2 regions of the Mammaliicoccus vitulinus genome follow, and region 2 is predicted to be linked to the other one. Evidence: a T-box and tRNA genes for the amino acid it is inferred to sense, from the RefSeq annotation. Region 2 holds a T-box; the other holds one or more tRNA genes.
The links. A T-box is a leader RNA that pairs with one kind of tRNA and senses whether it is charged. The one in region 2 lies ahead of serS (serine--tRNA ligase), so its partner is inferred to be a tRNA-Ser.
Positions count from the first base shown of each region.

Region 1: it has a tRNA-Ser gene. The T-box ahead of serS (serine--tRNA ligase) is inferred to sense a tRNA for this amino acid. The anticodon was not compared.

Region 1 covers NZ_CP118974.1:942,362-957,702, forward strand. The annotation lists gene PYW35_RS04750 (peptidylprolyl isomerase) at 1-836, opposite strand, end outside; gene PYW35_RS04755 (DUF3267 domain-containing protein) at 908-1,471, opposite strand; gene PYW35_RS04760 (HTH-type transcriptional regulator Hpr) at 1,509-2,054, opposite strand; gene PYW35_RS04765 (YtxH domain-containing protein) at 2,151-2,528, opposite strand; gene PYW35_RS04770 (HIT family protein) at 2,593-3,015, opposite strand; gene PYW35_RS04775 (ABC transporter ATP-binding protein) at 3,144-3,881, shown strand; gene ecsB (ABC transporter permease EcsB) at 3,874-5,094, shown strand; gene PYW35_RS04785 (antibiotic biosynthesis monooxygenase family protein) at 5,474-5,980, opposite strand; gene hemE (uroporphyrinogen decarboxylase) at 6,147-7,196, shown strand; gene hemH (ferrochelatase) at 7,242-8,162, shown strand; gene hemY (protoporphyrinogen oxidase) at 8,195-9,589, shown strand; tRNA gene PYW35_RS04805 (tRNA-Glu) at 9,796-9,870, shown strand; tRNA gene PYW35_RS04810 (tRNA-Met) at 9,958-10,031, shown strand; tRNA gene PYW35_RS04815 (tRNA-Asp) at 10,048-10,123, shown strand; tRNA gene PYW35_RS04820 (tRNA-Phe) at 10,134-10,206, shown strand; tRNA gene PYW35_RS04825 (tRNA-His) at 10,225-10,300, shown strand; tRNA gene PYW35_RS04830 (tRNA-Gly) at 10,317-10,390, shown strand; tRNA gene PYW35_RS04835 (tRNA-Asn) at 10,398-10,472, shown strand; tRNA gene PYW35_RS04840 (tRNA-Glu) at 10,476-10,547, shown strand; tRNA gene PYW35_RS04845 (tRNA-Ser) at 10,590-10,678, shown strand; gene PYW35_RS04850 (Ltp family lipoprotein) at 11,033-11,581, opposite strand; partial or broken gene PYW35_RS04855 (helix-turn-helix domain-containing protein) at 11,642-11,984, opposite strand; gene PYW35_RS04860 (DegV family protein) at 12,400-13,242, shown strand; gene PYW35_RS04865 (MFS transporter) at 13,380-14,537, shown strand; gene menE (o-succinylbenzoate--CoA ligase) at 14,781-15,341, shown strand, end outside.
Region 2 covers NZ_CP118974.1:6,575-21,915, forward strand. The annotation lists gene yaaA (S4 domain-containing protein YaaA) at 53-283, shown strand; gene recF (DNA replication/repair protein RecF) at 287-1,402, shown strand; gene gyrB (DNA topoisomerase (ATP-hydrolyzing) subunit B) at 1,425-3,347, shown strand; gene gyrA (DNA gyrase subunit A) at 3,381-5,975, shown strand; gene PYW35_RS00060 (NAD(P)H-hydrate dehydratase) at 6,158-6,967, opposite strand; gene hutP (histidine utilization transcription antiterminator HutP) at 7,190-7,627, shown strand; gene hutH (histidine ammonia-lyase) at 7,722-9,206, shown strand; gene PYW35_RS00075 (YjiH family protein) at 9,234-10,544, shown strand; gene hutU (urocanate hydratase) at 10,562-12,229, shown strand; gene hutI (imidazolonepropionase) at 12,222-13,463, shown strand; T-box leader at 13,511-13,706, shown strand; gene serS (serine--tRNA ligase) at 13,771-15,048, shown strand; gene PYW35_RS00095 (YceI family protein) at 15,174-15,341, shown strand, end outside.

The DNA.
Region 1 (15,341 bases), 940 kb from region 2:
TTGTAAGCATTAATGATAATCTTAGGTTCTTTTTGAATTTTCATTTGACGATATTGTTCTTTAAGGCTGTCTTTTTCTTTTTTAGATGCTTCGCCTTTATCTGCTCTTATAATATGGTATCCATATTGAGATTTAACAACATCTGAAATTTCGTCGTCTTTAAGGTCGAATAGTGCTTTTTCAAATGATTCATCCATTTGACCTTTCAATACGAAACCTAGTGAACCATTTTTATCTTTAGTACCTTCATCTTGTGATTCTTTTTTAGCAATTTTGTCGAAGTCATCTGGATTTTTCTTGATTTGAGCTAGTAATTCATCAGCTTTTTTCTTAGCTGCTTTATCACTTAAACCATCTTTTGAATCTTCTGATTTAACTTTTATTAAGATATGAGAACCTTTTTTAGTGTTTTTATCAATTTCTTTATCGGAAACGTTCACCGCATCATTGATAAATTCTTCTTGGAATTTAGAAGTTTTTTGAGATTCTTTAAAGTCTTCTAAAGTTGCACCTGGTTTTTCTTGTTGAAGTGCTTCTTCAAATTTCTTCTTACCACCATATTGCTCAATTTGTTTATCAACTTGTTCGTCTAATTTCTTAGTATCAACTTTGTCTTCGTATTTATCTTTTAAGACTTTGTTAAGTACAATTTGGAATGCATTTTGGGCTACTTCGTTGTTACCCATCTTGTCTAAAACGTCTTGTGAAGTTACATTTCCAGCCTTAGTTTCAACTAAAGTTTCTCCGGAGTTATCTGAACCGTTACCACAAGCTCCTAATGTTAATACAGATGCTGAAAGTGTTATAGGTAACACTATTTTTTTAATTGATTTCATAAATAGAACTCCTTTTGTAAGAATACAATGATAAATATAGCATATTTAGTAATTTAAATACAAAAAATAACTTATAAATGTTCAGCATCCAGTGAACGTTTTGTTAACAATTCGATACCGTTCTTTCTTTCTTCAATATAAGTACCTCTTTTTGTAAATAAAATTATTTTAAAATAAAGTAAGTCAATAATTGATATACCAATATTTATAGACATTATAAATAAAATGTAGTGTCCATATTGAGGGATAATATTAATTAATACAAGTGATAGGGTAGTTATTGCAATTAATGGACAGATAAGTGCTAAACAAAACACAATTTTATTAACGGGTTGATCCACTCTAATATTATATAATGGTAAAGCGCGTTTCGCTTTAGTAGTTTTATTCATTTTAAATGACTTACGATAATAAATTAGTACAATCAAGTGCAATAATTTATGGATTGGATAAATTAAGCAAAGGACGAATAAGAATAAAATAAACTTATCGTCCTTTAATGGTTGTGTTTGTATATAATTAAATATTTCGTAAGTGACTATAAATGTTAAAAATGAAACTAAAGCACTGATTAATACAATTCTCTGTAGTCCATATCGAGAATGTATGTTAATTGATTTAGAACATAAGAACATAAGATACGTCACCTTCTAAGTTAGATTTATCTTGATATTATGCATCATCCTCAGAGTGTTCGTCAAGTAGATATTTTCTTAATTGTTCGTGGTTTTGTTCAATGTGATTAATAAAGTCACTGCCGTATATTTGCCCAACAATATACTTTACGTCTGTAAACTCTGGCATACTATACATAACTTTTTCATATTCAGCTGCAATATCATATAATCTATTCGTATCGTTTGTATAGCTCACATACGTTTTTCTTAATACTTCAAGCCCTTTATCCGATAACTCTAAATATGTTGTACGTTTATCATGTTGGCTTTTAGGCATCGTTAAATAGCCGCGTTTTTCTAAGTTTTTAGCAAAATTGAAAACTGTAGAAACATGCATAACACCATATTTACTAACTTCTGAAATTGTTGCTTCGTCTAAACTTCTGATGATAATAAGAATGTGATGCTCATTAATATTTAAATCAAATGGTTTAATCCATTGTTGCCAATCTTTTTCAATCGTCTTCCATAAAGCTTTAGATAATTGAGAAACTTTATGTGTGAATAACATTTTTTCGATCATGTCCCGTTCGTTCGCCATCGCAATATCCCCCTTTAATTGTATAATAAAAGCATGATACTAATGTATCATGCTTACATATAACACTTTCATAATATAATAATTTTAACACGTTTTCTATTTTTTTAGAAACGGAAGCTTCGTATTTTGGATTTCTTTTTGGATTTCATTTCCACGATTGCTTATATTCTCAATATTTTTCTGAATTTGTTCGATATTCGGATTGATATCTGCTTTAAATTCATTAATCATCGTTTTGATTTCTTCACTTAACGATTGAATGGCAATTTGGCTTTCATCTTTAGTTTTTAATACATAATCTTTAATTTCCATTGCATTATCTTTAATTTCGCTTAATTGAATTTTTGAACCGTCAGCAGTGGATTTTAAATCTGTCTTTAAAGCATCACCTGAACGATCTGTATTTAATATTGCTGTTGTAAAACCAGTAACAAGTCCTACACCAACACCGATAGCTAATCTTGAAAATTTCATAATAATCCTCCTTGATTTCTCTTACTTGAATATATACCCTTAAAGCTTGGAAATATGCAATGAATTAAAATTGTTGCTGGATCGTTTTTGCAATTTCTGCCTTTTTATCGTCATCTATTTGGTCTTCATTAGTATTCCAAATATATCCGAATCCATCTATGTCTTCTTTATACCTTGGGATTAAATGAAAATGAATATGGAATACAGATTGTGAAGCATACTCGCCATTATTTTGGATGATATTCAAACCGTCTGGATTGAATGCTTTTTTAATAGCATTAGCGACAATCGGTAACGCTTCTGCTATATGTTTCATCGTTTCAGGATCTGTTTCATAAATATTAGGTGATGCTTTTTTCGGTACGAGAAGTGTATGACCTTTAGAAACTTGAGATATATCTAAGAAAGCATAGACATAATCATTTTCATAAATTTTGTAAGAAGGAATTTCACCATCGATAATTTTGCTAAAGATTGTTTCTGACATAATATCATCTCCTATGTAAATATTAGCTTTATTATATCATGCAAGTAGTATCATCTCACTGATAAAGATATTATTTAATGAATGTAACAATAAGAACATGCTACAATATACTTTGGAGGTGTTTTCACGTGACAATTAAAGTGAACAATTTAACAGGTGGATATGGGAAAAAGGCTGTTATCCATGATATCTCATTCGAATGTAAACCAAGTGAAGTCGTCGGACTGATAGGATTAAACGGTGCGGGAAAAAGTACGACTATTAAACATATATTAGGTTTATTAACACCACAAAAAGGTGAGATGTCCATAAATAATATTGATATCAAATCAGATATAGAATCATATAGAAGAAATCTTACATATATACCTGAAAGTCCAGTATTATATGATGAGTTAACATTAGAAGAACATATATATATGACTGCAATGGCATATGGAATTGATAAAGATACAGCAATGTCAAAAGCTATGCCGTTATTGAAAAGGCTGAGACTTGATAAAGAGCTAAAAGTATTCCCGATTCATTTTTCTAAAGGTATGAAACAAAAAGTTATGATTGTATGTGCTTTTTTAGTAGAGCCAACACAATACATTATAGATGAACCATTTTTAGGATTAGATCCGCTCGGTATTCAAACAATGTTAGATTTAATAGTAGAAAGACGTAATCAAGGTTCATCCGTACTTATGTCTACGCATATTTTAGCAACTGCGGAAAGATATTGTGATAGGTTTATTATTTTACATCAAGGTAAGTTGATCGCAATGGGGAATTTAGATGAATTAAGAGCTGAAACTGGTCTTACAAATGCAACATTGGATGATATTTATATCCATTTAACAAAAGGTGACAGTTATGAATGATGCTAAAACTTTATATAACTTAAGACAAAAAGAAGAAGTGTTAGAGAAGCTTAAGTATAATAAATTTATATTTAATGGTCATTTTTTAATCTTTATAACAATTATGCTCGGAGCATTTGCGTTAGGCTACAGTAATTGGTTGAAAGATATTCCTCAAAATATTAATTATAGATTGATTGTTTCTTTAGTATTATCTATTTGTTCAATCTTTCCAATGAGAACGTTGTTTCGAGAAGCGGATAAGTTATATTTATTACCGTTTGAAAAGCATTTATCAACATATATAAAAAAAGCGATAACTTATAGTTATATAAATAGACTTTATTTACCAGTCGTAATTCTAGTGATAGGCCTTCCATTATTTTATCAATTATTGGGAAGCGAATTTCATTTATACATTACTGTAATGGTATTAAGTTTCATCTTTCCAATATTAGGTTTAGTTATAAAATGGTTCTGGCTAAAATATGGCTTAGAAATATGGGGCGTTAATGTCTTGCTTTTTATCGTATTTGCTAGTGGGTATTATACAACGTTAAAAGTAGGGATGCTTTCAGGCTTATTGTCTATCGTCATATTGATAGCGCTGATTATATTAATGGAAAACATTAATAGAGGTACATTTTATCAGTGGGAAACATTGGTATCTCTAGAACATAATCATAAAATGAATTACTATAAATTCGTCAATATGTTCACAGATGTAAAAGTGTTAAATGAAAGAACGGTTAGAAGAAGATATTTAGATGTATTTTTAAAAGTACCAAGATCGAAGAAATTTAATCAAGACTATATGTATAAATACTTGTTTGTAAGAAGTTTCGCAAGAGGTAAAGATGCATTCTTTATTGTTTTAAGATTTTTAATCATTGGGTTACTGCTTATATGGTGGATAGATCAATCAGTTATCTCCGCTATACTTGGCGCGTTGATAATGTATTTACTTATTTTGCAACTTTCTCAATTTTATAAACAGCAAGCATATGGTTTATGGCCACAAGTATGGCCAGTCAGTGAACATCAAGTCATAAAAGGCTATCATCAGTTTTTAATAAATATGATGTTAATATTAGGTGTTATTCTGTCGATTATATATATTGTTAAATTCATATCAACAACATATTTTGTAGTTGTATTCTTTATAGTAGGTTGGTTAACGATAGATTCATCGATTAAAAAGATTAAAAAACATCAAGAATTATTGAGAGACTAAAATAAAATATCTCTTCATTAGGTTATAGCCTAGTGAAGAGATATTTTTATATTTTAAAATCTTACGATTTTGCTCGTGCATGCTTGCCTGGGGGTATGGTTCGAGCCTGTAGTCTCTCTCTCATACTATTCCCCCGGGCGTCAGCACTTTACAAAATCGTTATTAAATACCATTCTCAACTCACGCTACTGTTTTTTTAGTAAATAGCTTGCTATGTTTTAAAATCTTACGATTTTGCTCGTGCATGCTTGCCTGGGGGTATGGTTCGAGCCTGTAGTCTCTCTCTTATACTATTCCCTCGGGCGTCAGCACTTTACAAAATCGTGTGGACAAATCAAAAGGGAATCTAGGATGTTAAAGTCCTAGATTCCCTTTTGTTTTATTCATCTTCATCTGGTCTATACCAATACTTAGTATAATTTGCTGTTGAATATTGATCTGCACCTGAGAATTTTCTCGTAGCATCTCTTGAAAAATATTCTGTATATAATGATGATTTCGTAAAATCTTCATAAAGTTCATTTGAATCAAAACCAACAATAATCATATAAGTATCGCCTTTTCTAGGTCTAAGTAGTCTAAATGATTCAAAACCTTCAAAGTTATCAAACTGACCATCAATATCTACATAATGATTTTCAAATCGGTGTTGCATTTCTTCTGATACAGGAATGTAGCTAACAGCTAAAAATTCATGATTAACAAATTCACCTTTAGATTCTAGAATTCGATATTCTCTAGGTTGTGAGAATACTGTTTCTCCAGATGTTTCATGAATAAGTACCGTCGTATCTTGTCTCGTATAATGATGAATGTTTTCTTCAGGATATTTTTTTAAAATACTATGAAGAAAATGATACGTACCTGTTGTTATATAACATTTCATAATTACAAACCTCCTATATCTCTTTAATTTGATTATAAACATGTAAGCGCTAAAATCAACTGATTCATTAAATCTTTTGTATAATTTATGAATTTTTGTACACAAAGATGTCTTTATAATAGAATATGTTAAAATAGATTGTAATGATTATAATGAGGTGAAATAAATGAGTGTACCGTTTAACGATACAATTTTAAAAGCAGCAAAAGGTGAAAGTACAACTCATACGCCAGTTTGGTTTATGAGGCAAGCAGGTCGATCACAACCTGAATATAGAAAGATTAAAGAAAAGTATTCATTATTTGAAATTACGCATCAACCTGAACTTTGTGCATACGTTACAAAGTTACCTGTAGATCAATATAATACAGATGCTGCAATTTTATATAAAGATATTATGACGCCTTTAACAGGAATTGGTGTAGATGTAGAAATTAAATCTGGAATTGGTCCAGTGATACATAACCCAATAAAAGATATTTCTGATGTTAACAAATTAGGAAGAATTAATCCTGAAGAAGATGTGAAGTATGTATTAGATACAATCAAAATTTTAACTAAAGAACAACTAAATGTGCCTTTGATAGGTTTCACAGGAGCGCCATTTACGCTTGCGAGCTATATGATTGAAGGTGGACCATCAAAAAATTATAATAAAACTAAGGCGTTTATGTATACACAACCAGAAGCTTGGTTTAAATTAATGGATTTACTTGCTGATATGGCTATTCGCTATACACATGCTCAAATTGACGCTGGTTGTAAAATGATACAAGTATTTGATTCTTGGGTAGGCGCTTTAAATGCTGAAGATTATCATTACTTTATTAGACCATCAATGAATAAAATAATTACGGCAATAAAAGAAAAAAATGTACCTGTAACAACATTTGGTGTTGGCGCAAGTCATTTAATAGAAGAATGGAATCAATTACCAGTTGATGTTATAGGTTTAGATTGGCGCTTACAAATTAAGGAAGCGCGTGAGAAGGGCATAACTAAAACATTACAAGGTAATTTAGATCCAGCTTTATTATTAGCATCTTGGGAAGTAATTGAACAGCGATTAATTCAAATATTAGATCAAGGATTAGTAGATCATAATTATATATTTAATCTTGGACATGGCGTGTTTCCTGAAGTTCAACCTGCTACATTGAAAAAAGTAGCGCAATTTGTACATGAATATTCAGCAAACCATAAATCACAACTATGATTAATCAATAAATAGCTTTAATTTTACTTAAAGGGAGTATAGAAAATGAATAAAAAAGTGGGACTTTTAGTTATGGCATATGGTACGCCATATAAAGAAAGTGATATCGTGCCATACTATACGCATATCAGACATGGTCGTAAGCCATCTGATGAACAAATTGAAGATTTAAAAGGACGTTACAAAGCAATCGGTGGCATTTCACCATTAGCTGGAACAACTGAAAAACAAGCTGAAAGTTTATTAGGTGCATTAAATGATACTTATGATGATGTTGAATTTAAATTATATATCGGTTTAAAACACATCCATCCATTTATTGAAGATGCCGTTGAACAAATGCACAATGATGGCATTGATGAAGCTATTACAATTGTTTTAGCTCCACATTATTCTAACTTCTCTGTAGGTAGTTATAATAAACGTGCTAAAGAAGAAGCGGATAAATACGGTATTAATTTGCATCATGTTGAGCAATTTTATAATGAACCAGCATTTATTTCTTATTGGACAACAATGATCAATGATACTTTACAAATGATTCCAGAAGAAAGTCATGATGAGACTGTTTTAATTGTTTCAGCACATAGTTTACCTGAAAAAATTAAAAAAGCTAATGACCCTTATCCAGATCAATTAGAAGAAACAGCTAAAATTTTGAGTGAACAATCAAATGTTAAACATGTTTCTGTTGGTTGGCAATCAGAAGGACAAACTGGTGAACCTTGGTTAGGACCAGATGTTCAAGATTTAACGAGAGATTTGTATAACGAACATGGATATAAACATTTTATTTATACGCCAGTAGGTTTTGTATGTGAACATTTAGAAGTTCTATATGATAACGACTATGAGTGTAAAGTTGTATGTGATGAATTAGGCGTAAATTACCATAGACCACCTATGCCAAATATTGATCCTAAATTTATAGAAGCAATGGTATCAGCAATTAAGAAAAAATTCTAATTCGATTTTCGAATAAGAAAGAAGTGTTAAGCATGTCAAAACGTATTGCAATAATAGGGGCAGGGATAACTGGGTTATCTGCTGCCCATTATTTAAGAAAAGAATGTCCAGATGTTGAAATTGACGTATATGAACAATCAAATAGAGTAGGCGGTAAAATTAAGACTTATCGTAAAAATGGCTATACGATTGAATTAGGTCCTGAATCATATTTAGGAAGAAAAACAATTATGACTGAATTAGCTGAAGAAATTGGTATAGCGGATGATCTCGTTACGAATAAAACGGGACAATCATATATTTATAGTCATAATAAACTTTATCCTATCCCAGGCGGTTCAATAATGGGTATACCAACAGAAATAAAGCCGTTTCTAAAAACACAACTTATTTCACCAGCAGCTAAATTAAGAGCTGGTTTGGATTACTTTTTACCGGTGAAACCAATGAACACCGATATATCTATTGGTCATTTCTTTAGACAACGTTTAGGAAATGAAGTGTTAGAAAATTTGATTGAGCCACTTATGGCGGGTATATATGGAGCGAATATTGATAATTTAAGCTTGAAGACTACTTTTCCTCATTTTAAAGAGCAAGAGGAAGAAGAGGGCGGTTTAATTAAAGGAATGATCGCTCAGAAAGCAAAAAATAATGCCGATAAAAAAGTGACTGTGAAACCTAAAGGTCAATTTAAACAATTTAAACATGGGCTTGAATCATTTGTGAATACTTTGCGAAATGATTTAGAAAGCAAAGGCGTTAATATACATCTGAATTCAACTGTTCAAAATTTTACTGAAGAAAACGATAAGTCCATTTTAACAATTAACGGTGAACGTCATGAGTATGATGGTGTAATTGTTACAATTCCACATCAACATTTTGTTAAATGGTTTGATGATGACTTGAAGCTAGACTATTTCAATTATATGCCTTCTACAAGTGTAGCAACAGTTGTTATGGCATTTGATAAAGAACAAGTCGTTAATGATAAAGATGGCACAGGATTCGTCATTGCTAGAACGAGTGATACTGCCATTACAGCGTGTACATGGACAAATAAAAAATGGCCACATACAACACCTGAAGGTAAAGTGTTGTTAAGAGCATACGTTGGTAAGCCAGGTTCAAACATTATTCACCATAAAGATGAAGAACAATTAAAACAAGTTGCTTTAAATGATTTAAATAAAATCATGACAATTAAAGGCGAACCAGAATTTTCAATTGTAACGAAATTACCTCATAGTATGCCTCAATATGAAGTAGGGCACATTGATCGTATTAGAGATATAGAGCAACATATAGAAAAAAACTACAATAATTTAATAATTACTGGAGCTTCTTTTGATGCAGTCGGACTACCTGACTGTGTAAAAATGGCTCAAGACGCTAGTCATAAAATGATAAATTACTTGAAATGATTATAAATTTAGGTGAAAACGATATAAAGAATCGATCGTTTTCACCTTTTTTATGTGTTAAAATCGAAAGATTCCGATGTTTATTTTTCCCTTTAGTGAGAATTGTTACATAGATGTTAAAAGTTCAAATTTTTATTAAGAAAAGTAAAGAAATAGCATTGACGTTCTATGGTTTTCTATATATACTTAAGAAGTTCTCAATTAGAGGCCCCTTGGTCAAGCGGTTAAGACACCGCCCTTTCACGGCGGTAACACGGGTTCGAGTCCCGTAGGGGTCACCATTTTTTATAAAAAAGAATTAATATTTTCTTGACATAATATTAATAAATGTGTTATATTTAAAGGGTAGTCAAATTACTTAATATTAACGCGGGATGGAGCAGTTCGGTAGCTCGTCGGGCTCATAACCCGAAGGTCGGTGGTTCAAATCCACCTCCCGCAATACTTTTTTAAATGAAGGTCCCGTGGTGTAGCGGTTAACATGCCTGCCTGTCACGCAGGAGATCGCGGGTTCGATTCCCGTCGGGACCGCCATTTTTATTTTGGCTCAGTAGCTCAGTCGGTAGAGCAAAGGACTGAAAATCCTTGTGTCGGCGGTTCGATTCCGTCCTGAGCCATACTTTTTAACAAGTATGGCGATTGTGGCGAAGTGGTTAACGCATCGGATTGTGGTTCCGACATTCGTGGGTTCGATTCCCATCAGTCGCCCCATATTTATATTAATTAAGCGGGTGTAGTTTAGTGGTAAAACCTCAGCCTTCCAAGCTGATGTTGTCGGTTCGATTCCGATCACCCGCTCCATTATTATTCCACAGTAGCTCAGTGGTAGAGCTATCGGCTGTTAACCGATCGGTCGTAGGTTCGAGTCCTACCTGTGGAGCCATAAGGCCCCTTGGTCAAGCGGTTAAGACACCGCCCTTTCACGGCGGTAACACGGGTTCGAGTCCCGTAGGGGTCATATAATCAGAGGTGAAATATCGCTTCTGATTTTTTTGTTTGTGGAGAGTTGTCCGAGTTGGCCGAAGGAGCACGCCTGGAAAGTGTGTAGGCGTCACAAGCGTCTCGAGGGTTCGAATCCCTCACTCTCCGTTTGTACCTTAATAATCAACTCATCCAAGACGTTGATATTACTAGGTTTTCTTGCAATAGGTAAGTAAACCTAATCGAGCAAGTGGCAAAAAAGTGTCAAGAGAATAATTCTCTCACTTTTTTGCCTTGCTTTTTTTATGTTCAATCATATTGCTATCTTCTAAATCTCTAATTAATTGTTAAGCTCCATTTGTTGCTTCAGCTTTTGTTATAAATCCGATTTCCTTTTCTTATCCGATTTAAAAGAAGGGTGTTTTACGTCATACTGCTATATAGTAGAAGCATTGTTTTTATTTTAGTAATTCCATTTTAATCCTCTTTATAAGAAAACCTCACATTAAGTGAGGTGTGTAGTTATTCTAAATTATCTACTGCGTATTGGGCTTCTTCTTCCGTGAATTTATCACCCGCGTTAGAAATCAATTGGTCGTAAACTGCATCTTTAGACATATTTTGGTCTTTAACGTATGATTTAGCTGCTTTCAAAGCATTCTCTTTATAGTTAGCTTTTAAATGGTCAACCGCGTACTGTGCGTCTTTAGCTGAGAATTTATCTCCTGCGTCTGATGTAAGTTGGTCATAAATACCTGCTTTAGACATATGCATAGTATCAGAATATGTTTTCGCTGAATTTAGTGCTGCGTTTTGTTCGGAAGTTGCGTTGTTGTCTTTCTCTACTTCTGATGTATCTTTATTAATTTCTTTGTCTACTTCATTTACCATGGTTGCAGAACATGCTGCGAATTTGATTACGATTATAATGATGAGTCCTAAACAACCACCACAACCAAATAACCATTTCTTTTTAGATTTCTTCTTTTGTTCTTGTTTGTAATTCTCGAATTGTTGTTGCTGTCTTTCCAATAACTCCTCATTCGTTAAATTTTTACGTTCATTTGTCATTACACACTTCTCCCTTTATTTTATATTTTTATTAAAGTACTACCGAAGTAGTGCGATTAACTATTTGTTTTGTGATTTCAAAAACTTTACGTATTCTAATACTTTTTGCATTTCATCTTCGTCTAGGCCACTTACTTCTCCATCAAGATGTGCTGTAATCGTAGTTGATTGGTATGTTATATTACTTTTTTTGTTCAGTTATAGCAGATTTTGGTACGTTAAAATATTGTGCTAACATTTCTACTTTATCAATTCTTGGATATTTAAATTCTTTAATCCAATTAGATATTGTTGACTGACTTATGCCTAATTCTTCAGATAATTATTTTTGAGTTACATTATATTGGTTCATAAGACTTTGTAAATTCTCTGATAAAATTTTTCTAGCACATTTATATTTCATGAATTTATCTTCTTTAATATTACTTAATGTAAAGTAAATTTACAATATACCAATTTGCTTTATAAGAAAAATATCACTTTTAGGAAATTCTATTTACTTTAAGTCATACTAATATTGAGTTATCGAAAGCGAGGTGAAAAATATATCACAAGTTTTTATTAATATATTTAAATAATAATAATGGCAATATTTTTATTAATTTATATTAGGATTATTACCATAACAACACTTTTAAATATGTTTTAAAACAGTGATGTTATACTAGGATTATAATAAGTCGTTTTATTATATGTTTGTTGGAATTTATGGCTTCTATTTTTAATTGTATAGCGATAGAATATATGGTATTAATAAACTTAGAGTTAAAATAATACACATAAAAGATTCGTATATTTTATATACAATGGAGGAAGTCATGAAATTAGCATGGTTAATTGATACAACGACTTATATTGATCAAAATATTGACGAGAAAGATTTATTTGTAGTTTCTTTATCAACAATTATAGAAGGAAAGCCATATAAAGATACAGAGTTTGAAAGTTCTAAATCATTTTTCGATATGTTAAAAGATAATGGAAATGGAGCAAAGACTGCGCAACCTACGCCTCAAGATTTTATTGAAACATATCAACAAATTGAAGATGAAGGATATACGCATGTTATAGCTATTCATCCTTCTAGCAGCTTGTCAGGTACGTATGCATCATCACTTTCAAATTCAAAATCTTTTCCTATGAAGATTCATGTCATAGATAGTGGTACGGGTAGTTATCCTCAAAGATCGTTAATTGAATACGGGAAGCAACTTTATGATGAGAATAAATCATTCGATGAGATTGTGAATAAGTTAGAAAATATTAAACAGACGAGTGAATTGTACTTATTACCAAGAAATCTACAGCAATTAAAAAATAGTGGTAGAGTTTCTAATAGTAAATACTTATTAAGTAGTTTGCTGCATATTAAGCTTTTATTGAAACTAGAACATGGCACGATAGATTTAGAGCTTAAGTCTAGAGGTATGAAGAAAATTGAAGCTTATTTAATAAAACGTATTAATGAAATGATTGATAAAGGGGTTACAAGTATAGGTGTATTACATGCTGGCAATGAGCGTGAAGCACATATTTGGAAAGAACGGATTTTAACATTAAGTAATGATATTAATGTATATGTTGAACCATTAGTACCGGTTGCTTCTGTTCATACTGGTTTCGGTACGATTGGTATAGGTTGGATTAATACAACAGAATGAAAACGTTTTATAAACTGAGAATTTATTTCTCAGTTTTTTTATTTAATAAAATAATAAAAAACTCTTGTCATATGCTTATAAAAGTAATACTATGGATAAATCTGATTAAAATAATAAGGTTAAAGGAGAGGTGTTAGATGAAGAAGTATCCTTTAGCGATATGGATATTAAGTCTTGGTGCATTTGCAATAGGTATGACAGAGTTCGTAATTATGGGATTGCTACCAAATATTGCAAGAGATTTGAATGTAACAGTATCTGATGCTGGACAACTTATTACTGGTTATGCACTAAGTGTTGCAATTGGTGGACCAATTATTGTCCTTGCGACATATAAATTACCGAGAAAAAATTTACTGATTTTATTAATGGGAATCTTTATTATTGGTAATGGTATCGGTGGAATTGCACCAAGTTATGGTTTATTAATGTTAAGTAGAATTGTAGCTGCTTTAGCTCACGGTTCATTCTTTGGTATAGGATCAATATTAGCTGCAAATATGGTACCACCTCATAAAAGAGCAAGTGCAATGGCGCTTATGTTCACAGGTTTAACGATGAGTAACATTATTGGTGTACCTTTTGGGACTTTTGTTGGACAAATATTCGGATGGAAAATGACTTTTATTATTATTAGTGTATTAGGCTTATTAACATTAATAGGTATTATAAAATTTGTACCTAATCAAAAAGACACGCAACCGATATCTATTAAAAATGAATTAAACGTATTAAAAGATGTTAAGTTATGGCTAACACTTGGCGTAACATTATTTGGATTTAGTAGTGTATTTGCATATTTCACATATATTTCTCAAATATTAACTGACGTTTCACATATAGAAGAACGTTGGATTTCATTTGTGCTTATCATATTCGGTGTTGGTGTAACATTCGGTAATATAATTGGTGGTAAACTAGCAGACTGGAACTTAAATAGATCTTTAAATATTATTTTTATAGGCTTCCCAATTTATATTTTTATGATGTATTTTATTCAAAGTAATAGTTTACTAATGATTGTAGGTATATTTGTATTTGGATTAATAGGATTTAGTATGAGTCCTTCATTGCAATTTAAGAGCATGGTCATTTCAAAAGATGCGCCAATGCTAGCAAGTACGATGAATCAATCTGCATTTAACATTGGTAATGCACTAGGTGCATTTATCGGTGGAATCGTTGTAAGCCAACTAGAAGTTAAAGACTTAGCATTAGTAGCTCCGTTTTTAACATTAATAGGATTAATCTTCTTTATATTAGAACGTATAGTTTCTAAAAAAAGAGGAGAATAGTATGAGTGAGAGACTATCGTCTCGAGCCATACCTAAGCAAGCATAGACTTTACAATATTAGAAACATAAAAATCACCCAATCCGAAAATAAATTTAACGGATTGGGTGATTTATTTTGAAAAGAGAATGATATTTTAAGCTCTTTTATGTTTAATCATAATCTAGTTCTAAATTATAGAGCATTTTTTATGTTCATTTATTAAATTATCGTTATAATGAATAATTGTATAAGGAGGTCCAAATATGAAACATTGGATTGAAGAACGTAATATTGAGACACCGAACAAAATAGCGATTAAACAAGGTGATGTTGAACTGACATATCGACAATTGTTTAACAGAGCAAAAGTTTATGCATCTTATTTAAACCAACTTAATTTAAAAAGAGTGGCATTCTATATAAAGAATGATGTGCATCATGTTTCATTAATTGTTGGAGCTTGGTTAGCGAATGTTGAAATTGTCATGGTTAATACGAAATTAACTTCAAGAGAAATCGAACAACAGTTAGAAAGTATAGGTGTTGAAACGGTATTAACTTACAAACCCCTTAATATAAAACAAAATCATATCATAATTAATGATATTACGAGCATAAATAATAAAAATTTAGATTTCCATCTTAATATGGATGATATCGCGACAATTATGTTTACTTCCGGAACGACAGGGCCAGCTAAAGCGGTACCTCAAACTTTTTCTAATCATTATTATAGCGCAATTGGTTGCAAAGAAAGTCTTGGTTATCATTCGTTAACGAAATGGTTATCTGTCCTACCTATTTATCATATATCTGGATTAAGC
Region 2 (15,341 bases):
GATTTTTTAGTAAAAAAAAGGTATAATATAGAGATGACTAATTAAGATTGGAGTGAAGATAGTGGTACAAGATATCTCAGTTAAAGACGATATAACTTTAGGTCAATTCCTAAAAAACGAAGGCGTCATTGGAACGGGTGGTCAAGCTAAATGGTTCCTCCAAGATGAAGAAGTATTGATAAATGGTGAACGTGAGACTCGTCGAGGTAAAAAATTACATGATGGTGACGTAATCGAAATTCCTTCAGAGGGTCAATTTCGTATTAACCATCTTAGCGAATAAATTATGATACTACAAAAGCTTACTTTAACCAATTACAGAAATTATGATGAATGTACACTTCAATTTAATTCAAATGTTAATATATTAATTGGCGAGAATGCCCAAGGTAAGACGAATTTATTAGAATCTATTTATACTTTAGCATTAGCTAAAAGTCATAGAACTTCAAATGACAAAGAACTCATACAGTTTGGTGAAGAGTATGGTAAAATAGAAGGTGAACTAAGTTATCGTCATGGAACTATGCCTATTTCTTTAATCATTACTAAAAAGGGCAAAAAGGCGAGAGTTAATCATCTAGAACAGAGTCGTTTAACACAATATATTGGCCATTTAAATGTGGTATTGTTTGCACCAGAAGATTTGAATATTGTAAAAGGTAGCCCGCAAATCAGACGACGTTTTATTGATATGGAACTCGGTCAGATGTCTGCGGTCTATTTAAATCATTTATCTAATTATCAGAGATTACTTAAACAAAAAAATCATTACCTCAAGCAATTACAAATTGGGAGAATGAAAGATCGAACAATGTTAGAAGTATTCAATGAACAATTTTCAGAAGCGGCAGCAAATGTAACTTTGAAGCGTGCACATTTTATTAGTGAATTACAAAAAATTGCAGAAGTTATTCATCAAGGTATAACGAGTGAAAAAGAAAGTTTACAGGTTCAGTACGAACCTAATATAAAACTGGCTGAAACACATCAAAATGTATCTGAATTGAAAAATGCTTTTTGCGAGTTGCTTAATGAATCTATGGATAAAGAGATTGAGCGTGGAAGTGCAAGATTTGGGCCGCATAGAGACGACATTAGCTTTCATGTTAATGACATGAATGTACAAATTTATGGTTCGCAAGGACAACAGCGTACAACAGCATTATCTATAAAGCTTGCAGAGATTGAGTTGATTAATCAAGTTGTTGGGGAATATCCAATATTATTATTAGATGACGTGTTGAGTGAACTTGATGATAAACGACAAACCCATTTATTAAGTACTATTCAAGAAAAGGTACAAACATTTGTTACGACTACATCTGTTGATGGAATTGAACATGAGATTATGAAAGATGCCAAGGTATTTAATGTATCTAAAGGCAATATTATTGAGTAGATGAAAGTGAAGGTGGAAATACGTGTCAGAACAAAATAACGGTACAAGTTATGGTGCAGATCAGATACAAGTATTAGAAGGTTTAGAGGCAGTCCGTAAACGCCCTGGTATGTATATCGGTTCTACAGCTGCAAGAGGTTTACATCATCTAGTTTGGGAAATTGTTGATAACAGTATTGACGAAGCATTAGCTGGATATGCAGATCATGTAGAGCTTGTGATTGAAAAAGATAACTGGATTAAAGTAACGGATAATGGTAGAGGTATACCTGTAGATATTCAAGAGAAAATGGGTCGTCCTGCTGTAGAAGTTATATTAACCGTTCTTCATGCTGGTGGTAAATTTGGCGGTGGCGGATACAAAGTATCTGGTGGTCTGCATGGTGTTGGATCATCTGTCGTAAACGCACTATCTTCTGAACTAGAAGTTTACGTTCACCTTAATAATAAAATATATCATCAAGCATACGAAAGAGGTGTACCAGCTTTTGATTTGAAAGTCATTGGCGACACAGATCATACAGGTACAGCTATTCGCTTTAAAGCAGATAAAGAAATTTTTACTGAAACAACTGAATACGACTATGAAACATTACAAAAGCGTATTCGTGAACTTGCATTTTTAAACAAAGGTATTCAAATCTCATTAAGAGATGAAAGAGACGAAGAAAACATTAAAGAAGATTCTTACCACTATGAAGGCGGTATTAAATCTTACGTTGAAATGTTAAATAAATCTAAAGAAGTATTATATGATGAACCAATTTACATTCATGATAGTAAAGAGGATGTAGAAGTTGAAATTTCAATTCAACATAACAGTGGCTTTGCTACAACTTTACTTACGTATGCCAATAACATTCATACTTATGAAGGTGGTACTCATGAGGATGGTTTTAAACGTGCTTTAACACGTGTTATTAATAGTTATGGACTGAAGAATAAACTTCTTAAAGAGAGCGAAGAGAAGCTATCTGGTGAAGACGTACGTGAAGGTATGACAGCTATTGTATCAATCAAACATAGTGATCCTCAGTTCGAAGGACAAACTAAGACTAAATTTGGTAATTCAGAAGTACGTCAAATTGTTGATAAACTTTTCTCTGAACTATTTGAAAGATTCTTATTAGAAAACCCAAATGTTGCGAGAATTATTGTTGATAAAGGTGTTATGGCGTCTAGAGCTCGTCTTGCTGCTAAAAAAGCAAGAGAAGTTACGAGACGTAAATCAGCTTTAGAAGTTTCGAGTTTACCGGGTAAACTAGCTGACTGTTCAAGTAAGAAACCTGAAGAATGTGAACTATATATCGTTGAGGGTGACTCTGCCGGGGGGTCTGCGAAATTAGGTCGTGACTCTAGAACACAAGCAATATTACCTTTACGAGGTAAAATTTTAAACGTTGAAAAAGCACGTTTAGATAGAATCTTAGGTAACAATGAAATACGTGCAATGATTACGGGTCTTGGTACAGGTATTGGTGGAGAATTTGATATTAGTAAAGCAAGATATCATAAATTAGTTATTATGACGGATGCCGATGTCGATGGTGCTCATATTAGAACGTTATTATTAACATTCTTCTACAGATTTATGAGACCACTTCTTGAAGCGGGATATGTGTATATTGCACAACCACCTTTATACAAAGTAGAACAAGGTAAGAAAAAATATTACGTATTTAACGATAGAGAACTAGATAAATTAAAAGAAGAACTTAGCTCAACACCAAAATTATCTATAGCACGTTATAAAGGTCTTGGAGAGATGAATGCTGATCAATTGTGGGATACAACAATGAATCCTGAACATCGTTCAATGCTTCAAGTAACACTAACTGATGCGATAGAAGCTGACGAAACTTTTGAAATGCTTATGGGAGATGTTGTTGAGTTTCGTCGTCAATTTATTGAAGAAAATGCCGAATACGCAACGTTAGATATATAAAGCATTATTTACGATTTAAGGAGGATATGATTAATGGCTGAAATACCACAATCAAGAGTTATTGAACGTAACATCAGTAAAGAAATGAAAGAGTCATTTTTAGATTATGCAATGAGCGTAATTGTATCTCGTGCTTTACCAGATGTTAGAGATGGTTTGAAACCAGTTCATAGACGTATATTATATGGTATGAATGATCAAGGTATGACTTCAGATAAACCTTATAAAAAATCTGCACGTATCGTTGGTGACGTAATGGGTAAGTATCACCCTCATGGTGACTCATCTATTTATGAAGCAATGGTGCGTATGGCACAAGACTTTAGTTATAGATATCCATTAGTAGATGGCCAAGGTAACTTTGGTTCTATGGATGGCGATGGTGCTGCTGCAATGCGTTATACAGAAGCACGTATGTCTAAAATTACAGGTGAATTATTAAGAGATATAAACAAAGATACAATTGATTTCCAAGATAACTATGATGGTAATGAAAGAGAGCCGGTAGTCTTACCTGCAAGATTCCCTAACTTATTAGTAAATGGTACTTCAGGTATAGCTGTTGGTATGGCTACGAATATACCACCTCATAACTTGAACGAAGTTATTGACGGCGTATTGGCATTAAGCCATAACCCAGAAATTACAACGAATGACTTAATGGACATTGTTCAAGGACCTGATTTTCCAACATCTGGTTTAATTATGGGTAGAAGTGGTATTAGACGTGCTTACGAAACTGGTCGTGGTTCAGTCATCATGAGAGCCCGTTCAGAAATAGAACTTATGAAGAACGGTAAAGAGCGTATCGTAGTAAGTGAAATTCCTTACCAAGTTAACAAAGCAAGATTAATTGAAAAAATTGCTGAGTTAGCACGCGATAAGAAAATTGAAGGTATTACAGACTTAAGAGATGAAACAAGCTTAAAAGTCGGCGTTCGTATCGTTATTGAAGTTAGAAAAGATGCTAATGCGAATGTTATCTTAAATAATTTATATAAACAAACGCCATTACAAACTTCATTTGGTGTAAATATGATTGCTTTAGTAGACGGTAAACCTAAATTATTAGGCTTACGCCCAATACTATTCCATTACTTAGAACACCAAAAAGAAGTCGTAACAAGACGTACGAAATATAACTTGAAAAAAGCACAAGATAGAGCACATATTCTTGAAGGTTTAAGAATAGCGTTAGACCATATCGATGAAATCATTGCATTAATTCGTGAAGCACAAAGTGATTCAGAAGCGATGGAAGGTTTGCAAAATCGCTTTAACTTATCAGAAAGACAAGCTCAAGCGATATTAGATATGCGTTTACGTCGTTTAACTGGATTAGAACGTGGCAAAATCGAAAATGAATATCAAGACTTACTTAAACTTATTGAAGAATTAAAAGCGATTTTAAATGATGAAGAAAAGTTACTTGAAATCATTAGAGAAGAAATCACTGAAATTAGAGATAAATATGGTGATAAACGTCGTACTGAAATAACGGCAGCTGGTCTTGATCAAATTGAAGATGAAGACTTAATCCCAGAAGAACAAATCGTGATTTCATTAAGTCATAATAACTATATTAAACGATTACCAGTTTCTACATACCGTTCTCAAAACAGAGGCGGTCGAGGTGTACAAGGTATGAATACTATAGAAGATGACTTTGTTAGCCAATTAGTGACGTTAAGTACACATGATAACGTCTTATTCTTTACGAATAAAGGCCGTGTATACAAACTTAAAGGTTATGAAATTCCAGAAATGTCTAGACAGTCTAAAGGTTTACCAATTGTGAATGCTTTAGAAATTGATAAAGACGAAATGATTAGTACAATGATAGCAGTTAAGGATCTTTCAAGCGAAGAAAACTTCTTAGTATTTGCTACTAAACATGGTACTGTTAAACGTTCGAAACTATCTAATTTCTCACGTATAAACAAAAATGGTAAGATTGCCATCAACTTTAAAGAAGGCGATGAACTAATAGCGGTTAGACTGACGGATGGTACGAAAGAAGTTATCATCGGTACGAAACATGCTTCATTAATTCGATTTGATGAAACTAAATTACGCCCATTAGGTAGAACAGCAGCAGGTGTAAGAGGTATTTCATTAAGAGAAGGTGACGAAGTAATAGGGTTAGACATCACTGATGAAGAGCATCAAGATGAAATCCTAATTGTAACTGAAAAAGGTTACGGTAAACGTACATCAGCAGATCAATACCGTATTTCTAATAGAGGCGGTAAAGGTATTAAGACTGCTACGCTAACTGAGAAAAATGGCGAGCTTGTATGCATTACTACTGTTACAGGTGATGAAGATTTAATGATTGTTACCAACTCAGGCGTAATAATTAGACTTCATGTGTCAGATATTTCTCAAAACGGACGAAGCGCACAAGGTGTTAGATTAATCCGTTTAGGCGAAAATCAACACGTTGCAACAGTTGCAAAAGTTGAGCCGGATGAAGATGAAATAGCAGAATCTCCAGTAGAAGGCGTATTAGAAGAAACTGTAAGTACAGAAGATACTGAAGAGCATGATGGAAAAGAAGACTTAAGAGAAGACTTCATTGAACGTGTAAATGAAGATATCGAAGAACAAGATAACGAAGAAGAATAATATATTAAAAAGAGCGCAAATTCTTAATTTTAAAGAATTTGCGCTTTTTTTTATTTGATTTTTGAGTCTTCGTGCGATTTGCCTGTGAATTTATCAAGTCAGGCTCCATATGATAAATCGTAATAATTTAAAACATAAAAATATCTCTTCACTAGGCGATTACCTAATGAAGAGATATTTTATTATGATTCAAATGACTTCATTGCGTATGGAATTTCATCGATCAGTTTTGATGGTGGGACAATATACATATCTTTAGATAGCTTTTCACCGATATAACTGTGGATATAAGTTGCATTTATAACCGCTTCTTCTAAATCAAATTGTCCAACAAAACTTGTGATCATACCTGCTAACGTATCTCCCATTCCACCTGTAGCCATAGCGGGTGTACCGATTGATAATTTATATTCATGGTCTCTAAAGAATAATTCTGTACCATGTTTTTTTAATACGACAGTCGCATTCAATGCTTTAACTGCCTCTTTATTTTTTTCATATGTTTGTTCTTCTATTGGGATATTGCTCAATCGTTCCCATTCTTTTTGATGAGGTGTAAAGATAATTTCACATTCTGGTAAAGTATGCTTTAATTTACTCAAAATTGTTATAGCATCTCCATCAATAATTAAAGTTTGGTGTGGCTGAATATTTTGGAATAGAAACGTTAACGTATTATTCCCTTTAAAGTCTAAACCAAGTCCCGGCCCGATTAAAATACAATCCGATTGTTCGATTAATTTAGAGAGCTTTTTCAAATCTGTTATATCTGAAACCATTGCTTCAGGACAACGTGAATGTAATGCGGCGAAGTTTGATGAATGTGTGGAGACTGTTATAAGACCACTACCACTAAATACACACGCCCTTGCAGCTAACATGATTGCGCCACCTAAATTAGCGTTACCACCGATTAATAATATTCTACCATAATCCCCTTTATGAGATTCTTGTTCCCTCTTTGGAATTGTGACAGATGAAATTGTCTTCATATTAACCCACCTTCAAGTAATTGTACGATTCATTATGCCACTTAAAGATGAAATTGAACAGTATATTTTTTAAAACATTACAAAGAAATTACTTTAACAAGGTAATATATTAATCAATCACTGAATTACGGATGTTCTAAAAAGTATTGTCATAAATTTTATGAAAGCGTATACTAAAAGTGAATATAGACATTAGTTATTAGACGAGATAGGAGCTTTCACATGACTGAACAAATATCGATTGGAAAGTACGCTACATTATTAACCCTTACAGATGAGGATACTGCTAAAAAGTTAATGCCTCAATGTCGTGAAATGCAATTTTTAACAGGCAGAATTGGAACAATGTCATTGAATAAAATTATTGCATCGGTTGAAACGGCGGCTAGAAGAGAAGGTATTATTTCTGAAAGTCATTATAGAGAAACGCACGCATTATACCATGCCATATTAGAAGCGGTTAATGGTATTACGAGAGGCGAATTATCTATAGGTGAAATCATGCGAACAGTTGGCTTAAGATTTGCTATTGTACGAGGTTATCCATATAAAGACGTTGGAGAAGGTGAATGGATAGCAGTTAGTTTATACGGTACGATTGGCGCGCCTATCAAAGGTAAAGAACATGAAACAATTGGATTAGGTATAAATCATATATAAGACATAGAAACGCCTATTAGACATTAGATATGAGAAAGGTGCAACAAATGATGATTTGTTGTATTTTTTTGTGTCCTGAAAAGGAGTGTTTTGAATGGCTTTAGTATTAAATGGTAAAGATTTAACAATTCATGATATTAAAAAGTTTTTAAAAGAAAATGGACAAATCACAATATCAGAAGAAGCATTAGTTAATGTTAGAAAAAGTCGTGAAACAGTTGAGAGAATTATTAAAAATAAAGAAACTATTTATGGTATTACGACTGGTTTTGGATTGTTTAGTGATGTATTAATAGAAAAAGAAAAATATAACGATTTACAAGTGAATTTAATACGTTCACATTCGTGTGGTATTGGTAAACCATTTCCTAACGATGTGTCATTAGTCATGATGATTCTGAGACTAAATACGATGTTAAAGGGACATTCTGGTGTTACGGAATCACTAGTAGCATTACTTGTAGAATTTATTAATCGAAGAATTATACCTGTCATACCAGAGCAAGGGTCATTAGGCGCTTCTGGAGATTTAGCGCCATTATCTCATTTGGCATTAGCACTTATTGGTGAAGGAGATGTTCAATACGAAGGTGAAACACGTAATGCAAAAGAAGTATTACATGAAGTCGGATTAGAACCTCATTCGTTACAAGCGAAAGAAGGATTAGCACTCATTAATGGAACACAAGCAATGACATCACAAGGGGTAATTGCTTATATAGAAGCAGAAAATATTGCTTACCATTCTGAATGGATCGCTTCATTAACACATCAAGCGCTTAACGGTATAGTAGATGCTTATGATGAACATGTTCATATTGCAAGAAATTTTAAGGAACAAGTTGAAGTCGCAGAAAGAATGAGAAATTGGTTGGAAGGATCTCAATTAACAACGCGTCAAGGAGAAGTGCGCGTGCAAGATGCTTATACATTGAGGTGTATTCCACAAATTCATGGCGCAAGCTTCCAAGTACTGAATTATGTAAAAGAAAAATTAGAATTAGAAATGAATGCAGCTAATGACAATCCTCTAATTTTTGATAAAGGTGACGAAACACTTGTGATTTCAGGTGGCAATTTTCACGGACAACCGATTGCATTTGCAGTTGATTTCTTGAAGATCGGTGTAGCAGAATTAGCCAATGTTTCAGAGAGAAGACTTGAGAGATTAGTTAACCCACAGTTGAATGGAGGTCTACCAGCTTTTCTAAGTCCTGAACCTGGTTTACAAAGTGGTGCGATGATTATGCAATATGCAGCCGCTTCATTAGTCTCAGAAAATAAAACGTTAGCTCACCCAGCAAGCGTAGATTCAATTCCTTCATCAGCAAACCAAGAAGATCATGTATCGATGGGCACAATTGGGGCGAGACATGCGTATCAAATCATTCAAAATGTAAGAAGAGTCATTTCTATTGAGTGCATCATTGCATTGCAAGCTGTAGAAATTAAAGGGGTAGAGAAATTATCGCCTAAGACTAAAGCGAAATATGAAGAATTAAGAGCAATAGTGCCATCAATCACACAAGATAGAGTATTTCATCATGATATAGAAAAAGTTTATGAGTATTTAAGATAATTAAAGACCAAACATAGGGGTGATGTGATGCATAATCAGCAATTAGATAATACCGGTAAAAAGATGTGGAGATTTTATGTGTTTAGTTTATTAGGAATTGCATTATTCTTTGTGCCAATGCAAATCGGTGAAAATAGTACGATTTTAGTTGATCACATTCATTTAGCTATACGTGCTTTATTCGGTCACTTTATGGCTTATTACGCACTTATTATTATATTAATAGGCGCAATCTTACCGCTTGTACGGATGGACTTTAAGAAATCTATCACCGACTTTATATTGGTATTGTTTAAAGTGATGGGTGCTGTAATTGGTTGTATGTATGTTTTTAAAGTAGGACCTCAATTACTTTTTAACCCTGACTATGGGCCATTTCTATTCGATAAATTAATGTTACCACTCAGTGTTCTCATACCAGTTGGTGCCATTGCTTTATCATTCTTAGTAGGTTATGGACTTTTAGAATTTATCGGGGTGCTCATGCAACCTGTTATGAGGCCTGTATTTAAGACGCCAGGTAAGTCTGCCGTAGATGCAGTTGCTTCATTTGTAGGAAGTTACTCTTTAGGATTGCTTATTACAAACAGAGTTTATAAAGATGGTATGTACAACAAGAAAGAAGCGGTTATTATCGCAACTGGATTTTCAACTGTATCAGCAACATTCATGGTTATTGTAGCAGGTACTTTAGATTTAATGGATATGTGGAACTTGTTCTTTTGGAGTACGTTAGTTATTACATTTATCGTAACCGCAATTTCTGCACATTTACCACCTATTTCAGGTGAATCAGAAGCTTATTATCATAACCAAGAAGGTCAGAAAGAAATGAAGGTTCAAGGTAATTATCTTAAAGCAGCATATAGAGAAGCAAAGCGCCAATCACATCAATCTTTAACATTATTTAAAAACATTATGACAAATTTAAAAGATGGAATAGAGATGACGATGGCAATATTACCTTCAATTTTATCGATAGGATTTTTAGGATTATTATTAGCTAATTTTACGCCTATTATCGATTGGTTGAGCTATATATTCTATCCATTCATTTATCTGTTTCCTATCGATGATAAACCGTTGTTAGCAAAAGCTTCCACAATATCAATCATCGAAATGTTCTTACCATCACTTCTAGTTGTTAAGGCATCGATTGAAGTGAAGTTTGTTACAGCAATTACAAGTATCTCAGCAATTATATTCTTCTCTGCTTTGGTACCTTGTATTTTGGCAACAGAAATTAAAATTCCGATATGGAAATTGGTTTTAATATGGTTTATTCGTGTCGCACTTACTTTATTAATCGCGATACCGTTCAGTTTATTAATTTTTTAGAAAAGGGGAAATGACATATGTCTAGAGAAATTAAAGCTAAAAAAGGTTTAGAAATTGAATGTAAAGGTTGGGAACAAGAGGCTGTACTAAGAATGTTATACAACAATCTTGATCCTGAAGTGGCAGAGCATCCTGATAAATTAGTGGTATACGGCGGTATTGGTAAAGCTGCTCGTAACTGGGAAAGCTTTGATGCGATTGTTGAAACGTTAAGAAGATTGGAAAGCGATGAAACGATGCTCGTACAATCTGGTAAGCCAGTAGCTGTATTCAAAACACATGAAGAAGCACCTAGAGTATTACTATCAAACTCTGTTCTCGTGCCTAAATGGGCAAATTGGGAACATTTCCATGAATTAGATAAGAAAGGTCTTATGATGTATGGCCAAATGACTGCAGGTAGCTGGATTTATATCGGTTCACAAGGTATCGTTCAAGGTACATATGAAACTTTTGCTGAACTGGCAAATCAACATTTTGATGGATCTTTAAAAGGTACAATCACATTAACGGCTGGATTAGGTGGCATGGGTGGTGCTCAACCGTTAGCAGTTACGATGAATGACGGTGTCGTCATCGGTGTAGATGTGGATCCTTCACGAATTGAAAAGAGAATTGAAACAAAATATTGTGATATTATGACTGATTCATTAGACGAAGCTTTAGAAAAGGCAGAAGAAGCTAAAAAAGCCGGTAAACCACTCGCAATCGGTTTAGTAGGTAATGCAGCTGAAGTCCATCATGAAATTCTGAACAGAGGATTTAAAATTGATATCATAACGGACCAAACTTCAGCGCATGATCCGTTAAATGGATATGTTCCAGAAGGCTATTCGTTAGAAGAAGCGGACAAATTACGAGAAAGTGATCCTAAAAAATATGTTAAATTATCTTCAGCGTCTATGAAAAAACATGTAGAAGCGATGTTATTATTCCAAGAAAAAGGCGCAGTAGCTTTCGACTATGGAAATAATATTCGACAAGTAGCATTTGACGAAGGTTTAGAAAAAGCCTTTAATTTTCCTGGTTTTGTACCTGCTTATATTCGTCCATTATTCTGTGAAGGTAAAGGACCATTTAGATTTGCAGCATTAAGTGGAGATCCTAAAGATATTGAAAGAGCAGATCAACTCATGAGAGAATTATTCCCAGAAGATGAGAAGCTCATGCGTTGGTTAGATATGGCTACTGAAAAAATCGCATTTCAAGGATTACCTTCTAGAATTGCATGGTTAGGATATGGAGAACGTGCAAAAATGGGATTAGCATTAAACGAACTTGTGAGAAACGGTGAAATCACAGCACCAATCGTTATCGGTCGTGACCACTTAGATTCTGGTTCTGTAGCATCTCCAAATAGAGAAACAGAATCAATGAAAGACGGTTCAGATGCTGTCGGCGACTGGGCAATATTAAATGCGCTTGTTAACACTGCTGCAGGTGGTTCATGGATTTCAGTTCACCATGGTGGTGGCGTTGGTATGGGCTACTCTTTACATGCTGGTATGGTAGTTGTAGCAGATGGTAGTGAACGCGCTGATAGACGACTTGGAAGAGTACTCACAACAGATCCTGGCATGGGTGTTGCGAGACATGCAGATGCGGGTTACAACATTGCAATCGATACTGCGAAAGAAAAAAATGTAGATATTCCAATGTTAAAGGAGAAAGATAACAATGAATAATATCATCATACAAAATATAGGCGAATTAATTTTACCGAAAAAGACTGCTAGACCTCTTAAAGGTAAAGAATTAAACGAATTAAATATTATTAAAAATGGTACGGTTGTTATTAATGATGGCAAAGTGGTTTATGCAGGTGAACATACTGATGAATATGAAGCGGACGAAGTGATAGATGGCTCAAATAAAGTTGTCTCTCCAGGTTTAATAGATGCACATACACATTTAGTATTCGGTGGGTCTAGAGAACATGAAATGGCACTTAAACAACAAGGCGTAAGCTACTTAGACATCTTGAAACAAGGTGGCGGTATTTTAAGTACGGTTGAATCGACACGTCAATCTACTGAGGATGAGCTTTATCAAAAGTCTAAAAAAGAGATTGTTAGAATGATTCAATTTGGCACGACGACTGTTGAAGCTAAAAGCGGTTATGGGCTAGATAAAGAAACAGAATTAAAACAATTAAATGTGGCACATCAGTTAGATCAAGACACACCAATCAGAATGAAACATACTTTCCTTGGACCACACGCGGTACCTAAAGATGCTAAAGATAATGCAACATTTTTACAAGAAATGATAGATTTATTAGATGATGTGAAAGATAAAGCTGATTTTGCAGACATTTTCTGTGAAACAGGTGTATTCACAATTGAAGAATCAAGACGTTATATGAAAGCAGCAAAAGATAAAGGATTAAAAGTTAAAATCCATGCTGATGAAATTGATCCTCTCGGTGGATTAGGTTTAGCGATTGAAGAAGGTGCAATTTCAGCAGATCATTTAGTCGCTTCCAGTGAAGAAGATAAAGCAGCTTTAACAGATAGTGATACTGTAGCGGTCTTATTACCAGGTACAACATTCTATTTAGGTAAAGATCAATACGCGGATGCTAGAGGTATGCTTAATCATAACGGTGCGATTGCGATTGCGACGGACTTTAATCCAGGTAGCTGTGTAACGGATAACCTTCAACTTGTGATGAGTATAGCAGCATTAAAATTAAAGCTTACACCTAATGAAATCTGGAATGCTGTTACAGTGAATGCCGCTAAAGCAATTGATGTAGATGCAGGTACACTTGAAAAAGGCGATCAAGCAGATGTGGTCGTTTGGGACATTCCAAACCATGAATATTTACCTTATCATTATGGCGTCAATCATGCTCATACAGTTATTATCAATGGTAAAAAAGTTTATGAAAATCCAGGCTTATTGTCTGAATCATAATATAGCTTGAAAATATGATGTCAATTTGATATATTTAGGTTAAATTAATATCCATATTGTTTAGGAATAAGTAATTTAAGACGGTCATGTAAAGAGAGCTTGTGGTTGGTGCAAACAAGACATGAAACTTAAATGAATCTATCCTATTAAGCAGAACAATCGGTTTAAACCGTTATATGACTTAGAGTGCAGTCTATACGACTGTTAAATAGGGTGGCAACGCGTAAGCACCACGTCCCTTGTGTAACAACAAGGAACGTGGTGCTTTTTTTCTTAAACAATTATGGAATAAGAGGGAGGAAATATTATGTTAGACATTAGGTTAATTAGATCTGAACCAGAATTCGTTAAAGACAAAGTATCAAAAAGAGGTGATGACCCAAAAGTCATCGATGAAATTTTAGAATTAGATAAAAAGCGTCGTGAGTTAATTGCTCAAACGGAAGAACTTAAATCTCGTCGTAATAAAGTGAGTGGAGAAATCGCTCAGAAAAAACGTAATAAAGAGAACGCGGACGACGTTATATTAGAAATGCGTCAAGTCGGCGATCAAATTAAAGAAATAGATCAAGAATTAAATCAAATAAATGATGACGTTACTTATAAATTAGTAAGAATTCCTAATTTAATTAGTGACGAAACACCAGTTGGTAAAGATGAAGATGATAATGTTGAAGTTCGTAAATGGGGTACACCTCGTGCATTTGATTTTGAATCTAAAGCACATTGGGATTTAGTTGAAAGCTTGAAAATGGTGGACTTTGATAGAGCTGCTAAAGTATCAGGTGCACGTTTCGTATTTTTAACAGGTAAAGGTGCTCAACTTGAAAGAGCGCTTATGAATTTCATGGTGACAATGCATACAACTCAACATGGTTATACTGAAATGATGGTACCACAACTTGTAAATGCAGATTCAATGTTTGGTACTGGCCAATTGCCTAAGTTTGAAGAAGACTTATTCAAAGTGGAAAAAGAAGGATTATATACAATTCCTACAGCAGAAGTACCATTAACGAATTTCTATCGTAATGAAGTGTTACAAAATGAACAATTCCCTATTAAATTTACTGGCCAATCAGCATGTTTCAGAAGTGAAGCAGGTTCTGCGGGAAGAGACACTAGAGGTCTAATTAGATTGCACCAATTCAACAAAGTAGAAATGGTAAGATATGAAAAACCTGAAGATTCTTTCAATGCGTTAGAAGAACTTACAGGGCACGCTGAAAACATTCTTCAAGCGCTAGAATTACCTTACAGAACAATTAATCTATGTACAGGCGATATAGGCTTTGGAAGCTCTAAAACTTATGATATAGAAGTATGGTTACCGAGCTACAATGATTATAAAGAAATCAGTTCTTGTTCAAATATGACCGATTTCCAAGCTAGAAGATCAAACATTAGATTTAAACGTGATAAAGATGCTAAACCTGAATACGTACACACATTAAATGGTAGTGGTTTAGCAGTTGGTCGTACTTTTGCAGCAATTGTCGAAAACTATCAAAATGAAGATGGAACAATCACAGTGCCTGAAGCATTAGTACCATTTATGGGTGGACTTGAAACAATTGAACTATAAGTGAGTTAAATCTTACAAAAAGGGTAATCATATATTGGTTGCTCTTTTTTTAGACTTAAATCTTGAATATACTTTTTATATCTGATATAATAAGTATATAAAATAAATAAAGGGAGTTTTGACACATGACTAATTTCAATTTTGACAAAACACACAGTAGTTTAGAATTTACAGTAAAACATTTAATGGTATCTCGCGTTAAAGGAACTTTTGAAGACTATGATGTAGAAGTTTCAGGAGACATTAATGATTTATCATCATTAAAAGCAAAAGTAACAATTAAAGCAGATTCA